DNA from 2 places in the Clavibacter quasicaliforniensis genome. Region 2 is predicted to be linked to the other one. Evidence: predicted binding sites of a transcription regulator. Region 2 holds the regulator's gene; the other holds the start of a gene.
The links. The regulator HrcA, encoded in region 2, represses chaperone genes, less so after heat shock. The targets are predictions, from matches to a motif close to TTNGCACTCGNNNNNNNCGAGTGCNAA.

Region 1: a site for HrcA is predicted at 2,486-2,512, ahead of groES (co-chaperone GroES). Genes of this name have one in related genera too.

Annotation. Positions count from the first base shown of each region.
Region 1 covers NZ_CP139624.1:2,836,512-2,842,260, reverse strand. The annotation lists gene tsaD (tRNA (adenosine(37)-N6)-threonylcarbamoyltransferase complex transferase subunit TsaD) at 1-635, shown strand, start outside; gene NL142_RS13455 (DUF4190 domain-containing protein) at 740-1,165, shown strand; gene NL142_RS13450 (class I SAM-dependent methyltransferase) at 1,251-2,453, opposite strand; gene groES (co-chaperone GroES) at 2,598-2,894, shown strand; gene rarD (EamA family transporter RarD) at 3,001-3,954, shown strand; gene NL142_RS13435 (ABC transporter substrate-binding protein) at 4,133-5,416, shown strand.
Region 2 covers NZ_CP139624.1:1,712,495-1,718,243, reverse strand. The annotation lists gene NL142_RS08260 (PhoH family protein) at 1-97, opposite strand, end outside; gene NL142_RS08255 (histidine triad nucleotide-binding protein) at 84-440, opposite strand; gene NL142_RS08250 (16S rRNA (uracil(1498)-N(3))-methyltransferase) at 469-1,221, opposite strand; gene dnaJ (molecular chaperone DnaJ) at 1,224-2,339, opposite strand; gene hrcA (heat-inducible transcriptional repressor HrcA) at 2,400-3,422, opposite strand; gene NL142_RS08235 (DUF4870 domain-containing protein) at 3,609-4,004, shown strand; gene NL142_RS08230 (VOC family protein) at 4,015-4,428, shown strand; gene hemW (radical SAM family heme chaperone HemW) at 4,448-5,671, opposite strand.

The DNA of each region.
Region 1 (5,749 bases), 1.1 Mb from region 2:
CCGGCGGCCACACCTCGCTCCTCCTCGTGCGCGACCTCGTGGACGACGTCGAGCTCCTCGGCGAGACCATCGACGACGCCGCGGGCGAGGCCTTCGACAAGGTCGCGCGCGTGCTCGGCCTGCCCTACCCGGGCGGACCGCACATCGACCGGGTCGCGGCCGAGGGCGACCCGAAGGCGATCCGCTTCCCCCGAGGCCTCTCCCTGCCCAAGGACATGGAGCGCCACCGCTACGACTTCTCGTTCTCGGGACTCAAGACCGCGGTCGCCCGCTGGGTCGAGAAGCGGCAGGACGCCGGCGAGCCCGTGCCCGTGGCGGACGTCGCCGCGAGCTTCCGCGAGGCCGTCGTCGACGTGCTGCTCACGAAGGCCGTCGCCGCCTGCGTCGACCACGGGATCCCGCGCCTGCTGCTGGGCGGCGGCGTCGTCGCGAACGCGCGCGTGCGGGAGCTGGCGGCGGAGCGGTGCCGGGCCGCCGGCATCGAGCTGCGGATCCCGCCCCTGTCGCTCTGCACCGACAACGGCGCGATGATCGCCGCGCTCGGCGCCCGCCTCATCGAGTCGGGCCGCGCGCCGTCCGGCCTCGCGTTCGGCGCCGACTCGACGCTGCCGGTCACCGTGGTCCAGGTCGGCTGACCCTCCCGGCGCCCCCATTAAGGGGACCTTTCGCGGCTATTTCCCGAACGGGAGAATCCCGGGGCACGCATCACGGTATGTTCCCAGGGACGAAAGGAACGACAATGACCGATCCGCAGAACCCGGACCGCTCCAACGACGGCTTCCCGCCCGCGCCGAGCCAGCCCGCCTACCCGGCCGCTCCCGCCGCCGGCTCTGACTCGCCCTACGCGGCGCCCTACCAGCCCGGCCAGGGCGGTGCGCCGGCCTCGAAGGGGCTCAGCATCACGTCCATGGTCCTCGGCATCGTGTCCGTCGTGACGGTCCTCTTCTGGTTCCTCTCGGTGCCCCTCGGCATCGCCGCGCTCGTGACCGGCATCCTCGGCCGCAAGCGGAACGCCGGTGCCAAGGGCTTCTGGCTCACGGGCATCATCACGGGCGTGATCGGCATCATCCTCAGCATCATCCTGGTGGTCATCGCCATCGCGTTCGTCAACACCGTCGTCCAGAACGGCGAGATCAACGGCACGCCGCTGCCCACGGCGCCGTAACGCGCCACCCGCACGACACGACGCGGCCGTCCCCTCGGGGGCGGCCGCGTCGTCGCGTCCGGGGCATGCGTCCGGCGGCCGGGCGTCAGCCCGCGTCGACCCCGTGCCGGTCCGCGAGGATCGCCACCCGCCGCCCGCCGACCCGCGTCGCGATGAGCGTCGCCGATCCGTCGCCCTTCAGCTGCAGCCGCGTCCGCAGCCGCGCCGGATCCACGTCGACCCCGCGCTTCTTGATCTCCAGCGTCCCGATCCCGCGCGCCCGCAGCTCGCGCTTCAGTCGCTGCTCGTCGAGCGGCAGCACCTCGCGCACCCGGAAGCCGCGCGCGAACGGCGTCGCCTGCTCTCGCTCGGACGTGATCCAGGCGATGCCCTCGCCGACCATCCGCCCGTCGAGCGATCGGGCGAGGTCGCCGATGAGGCGGGCGCGGATCACGGCGCCGTCCGGCTCGTACAGGTGCGCGCCCAGCTCGCCGAGCTCGGCGTCCTCGCTGTCGGCGGCCGCCGTGAGCTCCGCCTGCGACCCGCCGCTGATGACGAGCGCGGCCCGCCGGACGCCGTCGCGCCGCGTCGGCCCGAACCAGAGGCCCATCTCCACGGCCTGCCCGTCGACCGAGACCCACTGCGCTTCCGCCTCCGCGGGGATGAGGTCGCGGTCGAGCCCCGGTCCGAGCTTGATGCCGGCGGCGCGACCCGCGGCGAGCTCGAACGCGGCGGAGAGCGTGGGGGAGTAGGCGTCCGGATCCGAGATGCGGCGGGTCGACGAGTGCCCGTCCGTGCGCCGGGCGGGATCCAGGTAGACGCCGTCGACGCGGCCGGCGTCGAACGCCTCGGCCGTGCCCTGCTCGACCTCGGCCTCGGGGAACGGCGCGAGGTTCCAGCCGGCGACCGCCGCGGTCACCTCGTCGCGCTCGACGGCCGTGACGCGGATCCCGATGGCCGCCATCGCCATCGCGTCCCCGCCGATCCCGCAGCCGAGGTCGGCCACGTGCGCGACGCCCGCCTGCTGGAAGCGCCCCGCGTGCTGCGCGGCGACGGGCAGCCGCGTCGCCTGCTCCAGCCCGGCCTCCGTGAAGAGCATGCGCGCGGCGAACTCCCCGAACTTGCCCCTGGCCTTCGCGCGCAGCCGCGACTGCGTGAGGACGGCGGACACGAGCGCGGGGGAGTGCCCCTCGCCGCGCAGCGCGCTCACCATCCGCACCATGTCGTCCCCCGGCGCGGGCGCGGGAAGGGAGTCGAGCAGGCGGAGCCCCTCGAGCGAGAGCACCTCGCGGAGGTCGGTCTGATCCATCCGCCCACCGTACCGGGGCGCCTCTGCACCGATTGGCACTCGCGTTGCGCGAGTGCAAGCGCGGCCCGTAGAATCTCACCTGGCACTCTCCCCGGGAGATTGCCAATCAGTCTTGTCCCTTAGTCACGAAGGAAGAGGTCAACCGTGTCGGTCTCCATCAAGCCGCTCGAGGATCGCATCGTCATCCAGCAGGTCGAAGCCGAGCAGACCACCGCGTCTGGTCTGGTCATCCCCGACACCGCCAAGGAGAAGCCCCAGGAGGGCGAGGTCGTGGCCGTGGGCCCCGGCCGCATCGACGACAACGGCAACCGCGTCCCGCTCGACGTCGCCGTGGGCGACAAGGTCATCTACTCCAAGTACGGCGGAACCGAGGTCAAGTACGACGGCCAGGACCTCCTCGTCCTCTCCGCGCGCGACGTGCTCGCCGTCATCGAGCGCTGACGCTCCACCTCAGCGACACCGCACCACGCACCACCGCTTCACCCGGGAGCCCGGCCGACACGTTCGGCCGGGCTCTCGTGCGTCCGGGCGGGGCTAGCCTCATGAGGTGACGCGCACCGCCTCGGAGTCCTCGACCCGCACCGGACTCCTCGCCGCCGTCGGCGCGTACGGCCTGTGGGGCGTCCTCCCCGTCTTCTTCCTGCTGCTCGTGCCGGCGGGGGCGTTCGAGATCGTCGGCTGGCGGATCCTCTTCTCGCTCGTCGTCTGCGCCGTCGTCATCACGGCCGCCCGGCGCTGGTCGCGCGTGGTCGCCATCGTGCGCCGCCCGCGGATCCTCGTCGGGCTCGGCCTGGCGGGCCACCTGATCCTCGTCAACTGGACCGTGTACGTCTACGGCACGCTCTCCGGCCACGTCGTCGAGACCGCGCTCGGCTACTTCATCAACCCGATCGTCACGGTGCTGCTCGGCGTGATCCTCCTGCGCGAGCGCCTGCGCCAGCTGCAGTGGACCGCCGTGGGCCTGTCCGCTGTGGCGGTGGCCGTCATCGCCGTCGGCTACGGGCAGCTGCCGTGGGTGTCGCTCGCGCTCGCCGGGTCGTTCGGGCTCTACGGGCTGGTGAAGAAGCGCGTGAGCGGGGGAGCCGATGCCCTCTCCGGCCTCGCGCTCGAGACCGCCTGGCTCGTGCCCGCCGCCACGGCGATGCTCGTGATCACGGGCGCGGGTGCCGGGCTCACCATCGGCACGGTGTCGCTCGGGCACACTCTGCTGCTGGTCAGCACGGGCGTCGTGACCGCGGGCCCGCTCCTCCTCTTCGGATTCGCCGCCGGGCGCCTGCCCCTCTCGGTGATCGGGCTCACGCAGTACCTGGCGCCGCTGCTGCAATTCGCGTTCGGCGTCTTCGTGATGCACGAGGCCATGCCGCCCGAGCGGTGGGCCGGATTCGCGATCGTGTGGGCGGCGCTCGCGCTGCTCACGATCGACATGATCCGCGCGTCCCGCCGTCCGCTTTCCGCCGCGGCGCCCGCGCAGACGGTTCCGGCGGTCGTCGACGGCATCTGATTCGGATCCCGTCGCGCATTCCGCGAATGGTAACGATCCGGTCGCGTTACACGACGGAAATGCCGATGCATTGTGTCCGTCTCATCCGCGCCATAGGGTCGCACCAGGCGAGGCGCGCATTCGCGTGCCTCATGCACCACATTCCCGAGCATCACCACACACATCCATAAGGAGCACCATGAGCGCATTCGGCAGGGCTTCGGCCTCCCGCTCACGATCCGCCCGCACCGCCCTCAGCGCCCTCACCATCGCGGTGGCCGGCGCCCTCGTCCTCGCCGGCTGCTCCGGCGGCGGCGGAGGCGAGGGGGGCACCACGGCCGACGGCGGCCTGAACCTCAAGATCGGCACGATCCTGCCGCAGACGGGTTCCCTCGCGGTGCTCGGCCCGCCCGAGTTCGCGGGCGTGCACAAGGCGGAGCAGGACATCAACGACGCCAAGGCCGGCATCACCGTCAACGTCACCGACAAGGACTCCGGCGACACCACGACCGACATCGCGAGCCAGTCGGCCACCTCGCTCATCGCGGACGGCAACAGCGCCATCATCGGCGCGGCGTCCTCCGGCGTCTCGAAGACCTTCATCGACCAGGTCACCCAGGCCGGCGTCGTGCAGCTCTCGCCGGCGAACACCTCGCCCGACTTCTCGACCTACAAGGACGACGGCTACTACTGGCGCACCGCTCCCTCGGACGTGCTTCAGGGCCGCATCCTCGGGAACAAGATCCTGCAGGACGGCAAGACCAACGTCTCGATCCTCTACATGAACGACGCGTACGGCACGGGTCTCGAGGAGAATATCAAGAAGACGCTCGAGGCAGGCGGCGCCACCATCGCCGCCGAGCAGGTCTTCGAGCCCTCCGCGACGGACTTCAACAGCGCGATCACCTCGGTGCTCGCCCCGAACCCCGACGCGCTCGTCGTCATCTCGTTCGACGAGATCAAGACCATCGCCGACCAGCTGGCGTCGAAGGGCTTCGACTTCTCGAAGTTCTACGGCACGGACGGCAACTACGGCGTCATCAAGGAGACCGACACCAACGTCGACATCGCGGGAGCGCAGTTCACGAACCCCGGCGTCGAGGCCAAGGAGGACTTCCAGGCCGGTCTGCAGGACATGGTGAAGGCCGACGGCGATCCCGCCCTCACGGTGTTCAGCTACGCCGCCGAGTCGTACGACGGCACCGTGCTCCTCGCGCTCGCCGCGCTCCAGGGCAAGGCGACCGACGGCGCGACGCTGAAGGAGAACCTGCAGTCCGTCTCCGAGGGCGGCGAGAAGTGCACGACCTTCGCGGACTGCGCGAAGCTCATCGCGGCGGGCACCGACGTCGACTACGACGGCCTCTCCGGCCCGATCACGTTCGATGAGAACGGCGACCCGACCGAGGCGTACGTCTCCGTCTACAAGTACGGCACGGGCAACACCACGACCTTCGAGGAGCAGGTCTACGGCAAGCTCGACTAGCACCCGCACCACGCACGGCTGAGGGCCCGGTCCGCATGGACCGGGCCCTTCGGCGTGCTCGGGCGCGGGTTCGCGCATCGCGGCCGCCGCCTCGCGGACGCCGCCTCGCGCCGGCGGCGGCTCCAGGATCCGGAAGCTGCCACGCGGATCCCGCGACCGGGCGTCACCGTCCGAGAGGCGGCACTGCGACGGCCACCGCCACCGCGACCGCGACCGCCACCGCGACCGCGACCGCGACCGCCACCGCGACCGCGACCGCCACGACGCGACCCCTTCGTGGCGCGCGCCGTCAGCGGTTGCCTCCCCGTGAGCGCGCCGCGACGCGCGCATGCC
Region 2 (5,749 bases):
CCAGGAGGCGCACCATGAGCACGCCGTCCATCGTCGCCGTCTGCTCGACGCGGTCATCCTCCGTGGATGCGGCGCGCCGCGGGTCAGAGCCCGACATGGTCCCCCTGGTCGAAGCCGGCGAGCACGTGCGCGTGCACGTGGAAGACGGTCTGGCCGGCGTCAGCACCCGTGTTGAAGAGGAGGCGGAACTGGCCGCCCGCGCGCTCGGCGGCGATGCGCGACGCGACCTCGACGACCTCCGCGAGGAGCGCCGGGTCTCCCGCGGCGAGCTCGACGACGTCGCGGTACGCGGCCGTCTTGGGCACCACGAGGACGTGCACGGGGGCCTTGGGCGCGATGTCCTCGAAGGCGATGACGCGGTCGGTCTCCGCGACGATCTCGGCCGGTATCTCGCGCGCGACGATGCGCTCGAAGACGGTGGGCTCTGCGCTGCTGGTCATGCGCCCAGCCTACGCGGGACCCGCGACGTCACCAGCGCCCGAGCGCGGCGTTGACGAGCGCGAGAGCGGCGGGCCCCGCGGTCGACGTGCGGAGGATCCCCGAGCCGAGCGCGACCGGGATCGCCCCCGCCTCTCGGAGCGCCTCGACCTCCGCGGGGGCGATGCCGCCCTCGGGTCCGACCACGAGCAGGACGTCGGTCGCGCCGTCGCCGCCGACCGTCGCCAGGTCGAGCCGCGACAGCCGCGCGTCGGCCGTCGGGTCGAGCACGAGCACGCGCGTGGTCCCGGCCATGCGCACGAGGTCCTTCGTCGTCGCGAGCGCCTCCACCTCGGGCACGCGGGGCCGGATGGACTGCTTCACGGCCTCGCGGACGATCGCGCGCCAGCGATCCCGCCCCTTGGCGACCTTCTGGCCCTCCCACCGGGAGACGGAGCGCTGCGCCTGCCACGGGATCACCGCGTCGACGCCCAGCTCGGTGGCCGCCTGCACGGCGAGCTCGTCGCGGTCGCCCTTCGCGAGGGCCTGCACCAGGACCACGCGCGGAGTCGGCTCGGGGTGCGCCTCGACTGAGTCGACGCGGAGCTCCAGGCGCTGCGGCTCGGCCGACGTGACCGTGCCGGAGGCGATGGTGCCGCGTCCGTCCCCGACGAGGATCCCCTCGCCTGCGCGCACGCGGCTCACCGTCACCGCGTGCCTGGCCTCCTGCCCGGCGAGCACGAGCATGCGGCCGACCGCGAGGTCGGACGCGCCGATGTCGTCGGCCAGGTAGAAGTGCGCCACGGTCAGACGTTGAGGAAGCGGTCGCGGAGCTTCTGGAACAGACCCTGCTGGAAGTGCGCGAGGTGCGGCGCGGGCGCCTTGTTGCGGCGCGCGAACTGCTGGATGAGGTCGCGCTCCTTGTGGTCGAGCTTCTGCGGCGTGACCACCTGGATGCCGATCTTGAGGTCACCCCGCCCGGAGCCGCGGAGCTTCGTGACGCCGCGGCCGCGCACCGTGATGATCTCGGCGCTCTGGATCCCGGGGCGCAGCTCCAGGTCGACGTCGCCGTCGAGCGCCTCGATGTGGGCGTCGCTGCCGAGGATCGCGTCGACCATGCTCACCTCGACCGTGGCGAGCAGGTCGTCGCCGTTGCGGCTGAAGACCTCGTGGTGCTTGACCTTGATCTCGAGGTAGAGGTCGCCGTTGGGGCCGCCCGCGGGACCGACCTCGCCGGAGCCCGGCATCTGGAGGCGGAGGCCCGTGTCGACGCCGGCCGGGATGTCCACCGGCACGGTGCGGCGCGCGCGGACGCGGCCCTGGCCCTGGCACGTGGGGCACGGGTGCGGGATGACGGTGCCGTAGCCGCGGCAGGTGCCGCACGGGCTCGAGGTCATCACGTTGCCGAGGAGCGAGCGCACCTGGCGCTGGATGCTCCCGGATCCGCGGCAGATGTCGCACGTGACGGCGCTCGTGCCGGGCTGGGCGCAGGATCCGTGGCACGTGTCGCAGACGACCGCCGTGTCGACCTCGAGGTCGCGGTGCACGCCGAAGATGACCTCCTCGAGCTCGACCTCCACGCGCAGCAGCGCGTCCTGGCCGCGCTCCTGGCGGGAGCGCGGACCGCGTCCGCCGCCGCCCTGCTGACCGCCGAAGAACGTCTCGAAGATGTCGCCGAACCCGCCGAAGCCTTGGCCGCCCTGCCCGCCGAACCCGGCCTGAGGACCGAGGTCGTATTGCTGGCGCTGCTGCGGATCCGACAGCACGTCGTACGCGTGCGTGACGAGCTTGAACCGCTCGGCGGCGTCGGGGGCGTCGTTGACGTCCGGGTGGAGCTGGCGCGCCTGCTTGCGGTACGCCTTCTTGATCTCCTCTGGCGTCGCCTCGCGGCTCACGCCGAGTACTTCGTAGTGGTCAGCCACGTCGGGCCCTTCGGTGGTGATGGTCGTGGGAACTGGGGGCGGTGCGCCGGCGTGCGGCGGTCACCGCTCCTCGAGTAGGCGCGAGAGGTAGCGCGCGACCGCGCGCACCGACGCCATGTTGGTGGAGTAGTCCATGCGGGTCGGACCCAGCACGCCGAGGCGCGCGAGCACCCCGCCGGACGAGCTGTAGCCGCTGGTGAGCACGCTCGTCTCACCGAGGCCGAACGGGGCGTTCTCCCGGCCGATGCTCACCGAGACTCCGTGCTGGTCGGCCTCCATCTCGCCGAGCAGGCGCAGGAGCACCACCTGCTCCTCGATGGCCTCGAGGACGGGCGAGATGCTCCCGGGGAAGTCGCGCTCGGTGCGGGCGAGGTTCGCGGATCCGGCGAGCAGCAGCCGCTCCTGCCGGTTGGCGAGCACCTGCTCGACGAGCGTGCCCGCGAGCACGGATGCCGCGGCGCGCTGGGCCGGCTCGACCTCGTCGGACAGCGTCTCGAGCCGGGTGGCCGCCTCGGCGAGGCCGAGACCGCCGACGGCCTGGTTGATCCGCGTGCGCATGACCGCCAGGAACGCGTCGTCCGGGTCGCCCGTCAGCTCGACGACGCGCTGCTCGACGCGGCCCGTGTCGGTGATGAGCACGGTGAGCACGCGCGTGGTGGACAGCGCGACGAGCTCGACGTGCTTGACGTGGCTCGTCGCGAGCGACGGGTACTGCACGAGCGCGACCTGGTTGGTGAGCTGCGCGAGGAGGCGCACGGTGCGCGCGAGGACGTCGTCGAGGTCGACCGACTCGCCGAGGAACACGTGGATGGCCTGGCGCTGCGCGGGCGTGAGCGGACGCACGTCGGCGAGCTGGTCGACGAAGAGGCGGTACCCCTTGTCGGTCGGCACGCGACCGGACGACGTGTGCGGCGCCGCGATCAGCTCCTCCTCCTCGAGGAGGGCCATGTCGTTGCGGATGGTGGCGGCCGAGACGCCGAAGGCGTGGCGCTCCACGATGGACTTGGAGCCCACGGGCTCCCGCGAGGACACGTAGTCCTGCACGATCACCCGGAGGACGTCGAGCCCGCGTTCCGAGACCATGGCGGCTCCCTCCTGGCACTCGTCGGTTCTGACTGCCAATCGTACCGCGGCTGCGGCGGTGGTCGGCGTTGCCGGTCGCGCGTCGTCGGCGGTAGCGTGGACGGGCCAGGCGTCGCCCGGCCCACCCACGATCCGCTCGCGTCCGCCGGTCCCCGGCCGTCGCGTGGCACCGAGAGGCTCCCCGCGATGTCCGCACCCGATCCCCACCCGTACGGCGCGCCCGCTCCGCTCACCCCGAGCGAGGACCGCCTCTGGGCGTCGCTCACGCACTTCCTCGCGATCCTCATCGTGCCGTCGTTCATCGTCTGGCTCGTGTTCCGCGAGCGCGGCCGGTTCACCGACCAGGAGGGCAAGGAGGCGACCAACTGGACCATCAACGTCGCGGGCGCGCTCGTCATCCTCAACGTGCTGCAGGCGATCTTCATCGTGATCCCCATCCTCGGGATCATCCTCAACCTCCTCCTCGGCCTCGTGATCTTCGCGGTGGTCGTGGTCAACATCGTGTTCGCGATCATCGGCGGCACGCGCGTGCAGGCGGGCCGGCCCTACCGCTACCCGCTCAACATCCGGTGGATCAAGTAGGCGGATGCCCGTGAGCGCGAGGATCCGGCACGTCGCGATCGACTGCCTCGACCCGCACGCGCTCTCCCTCTTCTGGGCCGGCGTGACGGGCTTCGCGGAGGATCCGGACGAACCGAACCTCCCGGGCCAGGACGCCGCGTGGCTGGGCGACCCCGTCTCCGGGCTGGGCATCATCCTGCAGCGCGCGGACGCGCCGAAGGCCGGCAAGAACCGCGTGCACCTCGACCTCGCGCCCGACGACCGCACGCGCGACGAGGAGGTCGACCGCGTGCTGGCGCTGGGAGCCGCGCTCGTGGCCGACCGGCGGAACGCGGACGGCAGCGGCTGGGTCGTGCTCGCGGATCCCGAGGGCAACGAGTTCTGCGTGGAGCGCAGCGACGCCGAGCGCGAGGCCGGCGACGTGGTGGGCGCGGTCGTCCTCTGACGACCGGCCGGGCGGCCGCCTAGTCCTCGAGCAGCCGGCGCACGACGGCGTCGGCCAGCAGGCGCCCCTGCAGCGTGAGCACCAGCGTGCCGGAGAGAGCGGCACGCGGATCCACCAGGCCGTCCGCGATGAGCCCCGCGACCTGCCGGCGCCCCTCCGTCGTGAGGGTCGGGATGGCCAGTCCGTCCCGGATCCGCGCGCCGAGGAGCACGCGCTCCACCTCGCGCGTCGCATCGTCGAGCGATTCGCGACCCGCGCCGGGCGACGCCCCCGCGAGCACGCGGTCGGCGTACGCGGCCGGGTGCTTGACGTTCCACCAGCGGACGCCGCCCACGTGGCTGTGCGCGCCCGGTCCCACGCCCCACCAGTCGTGGCCCTGCCAGTAGGCGAGGTTGTGGCGGCTGCGGCGGCCGTCGCGCGCCCAGTTGCTCACCTCGTACCACTCGTAGCCGGCCTCGCCCAGCATGCGGTCGGCGAGCTCGTACATGTCGGCCTGGAGGTCCTCGTCGGGCTCGGGCACCTCACCGCGGCGGATCTGCCGCGCGAGCTTCGTCCCCGGCTCGACGATGAGCGCGTAGGCGGAGAGGTGGTCGGGCTCCTGCGCGATCGCCTGCTCGAGCGAGGCGCGCCAGTCGTCGATGGTCTCCCCCGGCGTCCCGTAGATGAGGTCGAGGCTGACCTCGAGGCCGGCGGCCCGGGCGCCGCGGACGACGGGGGCGATCCGGGCGGGATCGTGGGTGCGCTCGAGCGTGGCGAGCACGCGCCGCACGGCGGACTGCATGCCGAAGGACACGCGCGTGAACCCACCCGCAGCGAGGGCCGCGAGGTACGCGTCGTCGACGCTGTCGGGGTTCGCCTCCGTCGTCACCTCGGCGTCCTCGGCGATGCCCCACGTGTCGCGCACGGCGTCGAGCATCCGGACGAGGTCCTCCACGGGGAGGAGCGTCGGCGTGCCGCCGCCGAGGAAGACGGTGGACGCGGGCCGGACGGGCACGCCGGAGTCGCGGAGGGCGGACCCGGCGAAGCGCACCTCCTGCACGGCCTGCGACGCGTAGTCGGACTGCTTCACGCCGCGGAGCTCGGGCGCCGTGTAGGTGTTGAAGTCGCAGTAGCCGCAGCGGACGCGGCAGAACGGCACGTGCAGGTAGACGCCGAACGCGCGGGTCTCGGCGTCGACCGACGCGGAGGCGGGGAGCAGGCCGTCGGCGGGGGCGGGATCGGCGAGGGGCAGGGCGGACGGCATCCGTCCATCATCCCCCGGCCGGGAGGCGCCCGGGTCCGCCTCCGTCGAGGCCCGCCGAGTCCTCCGGCAGGATGGGGG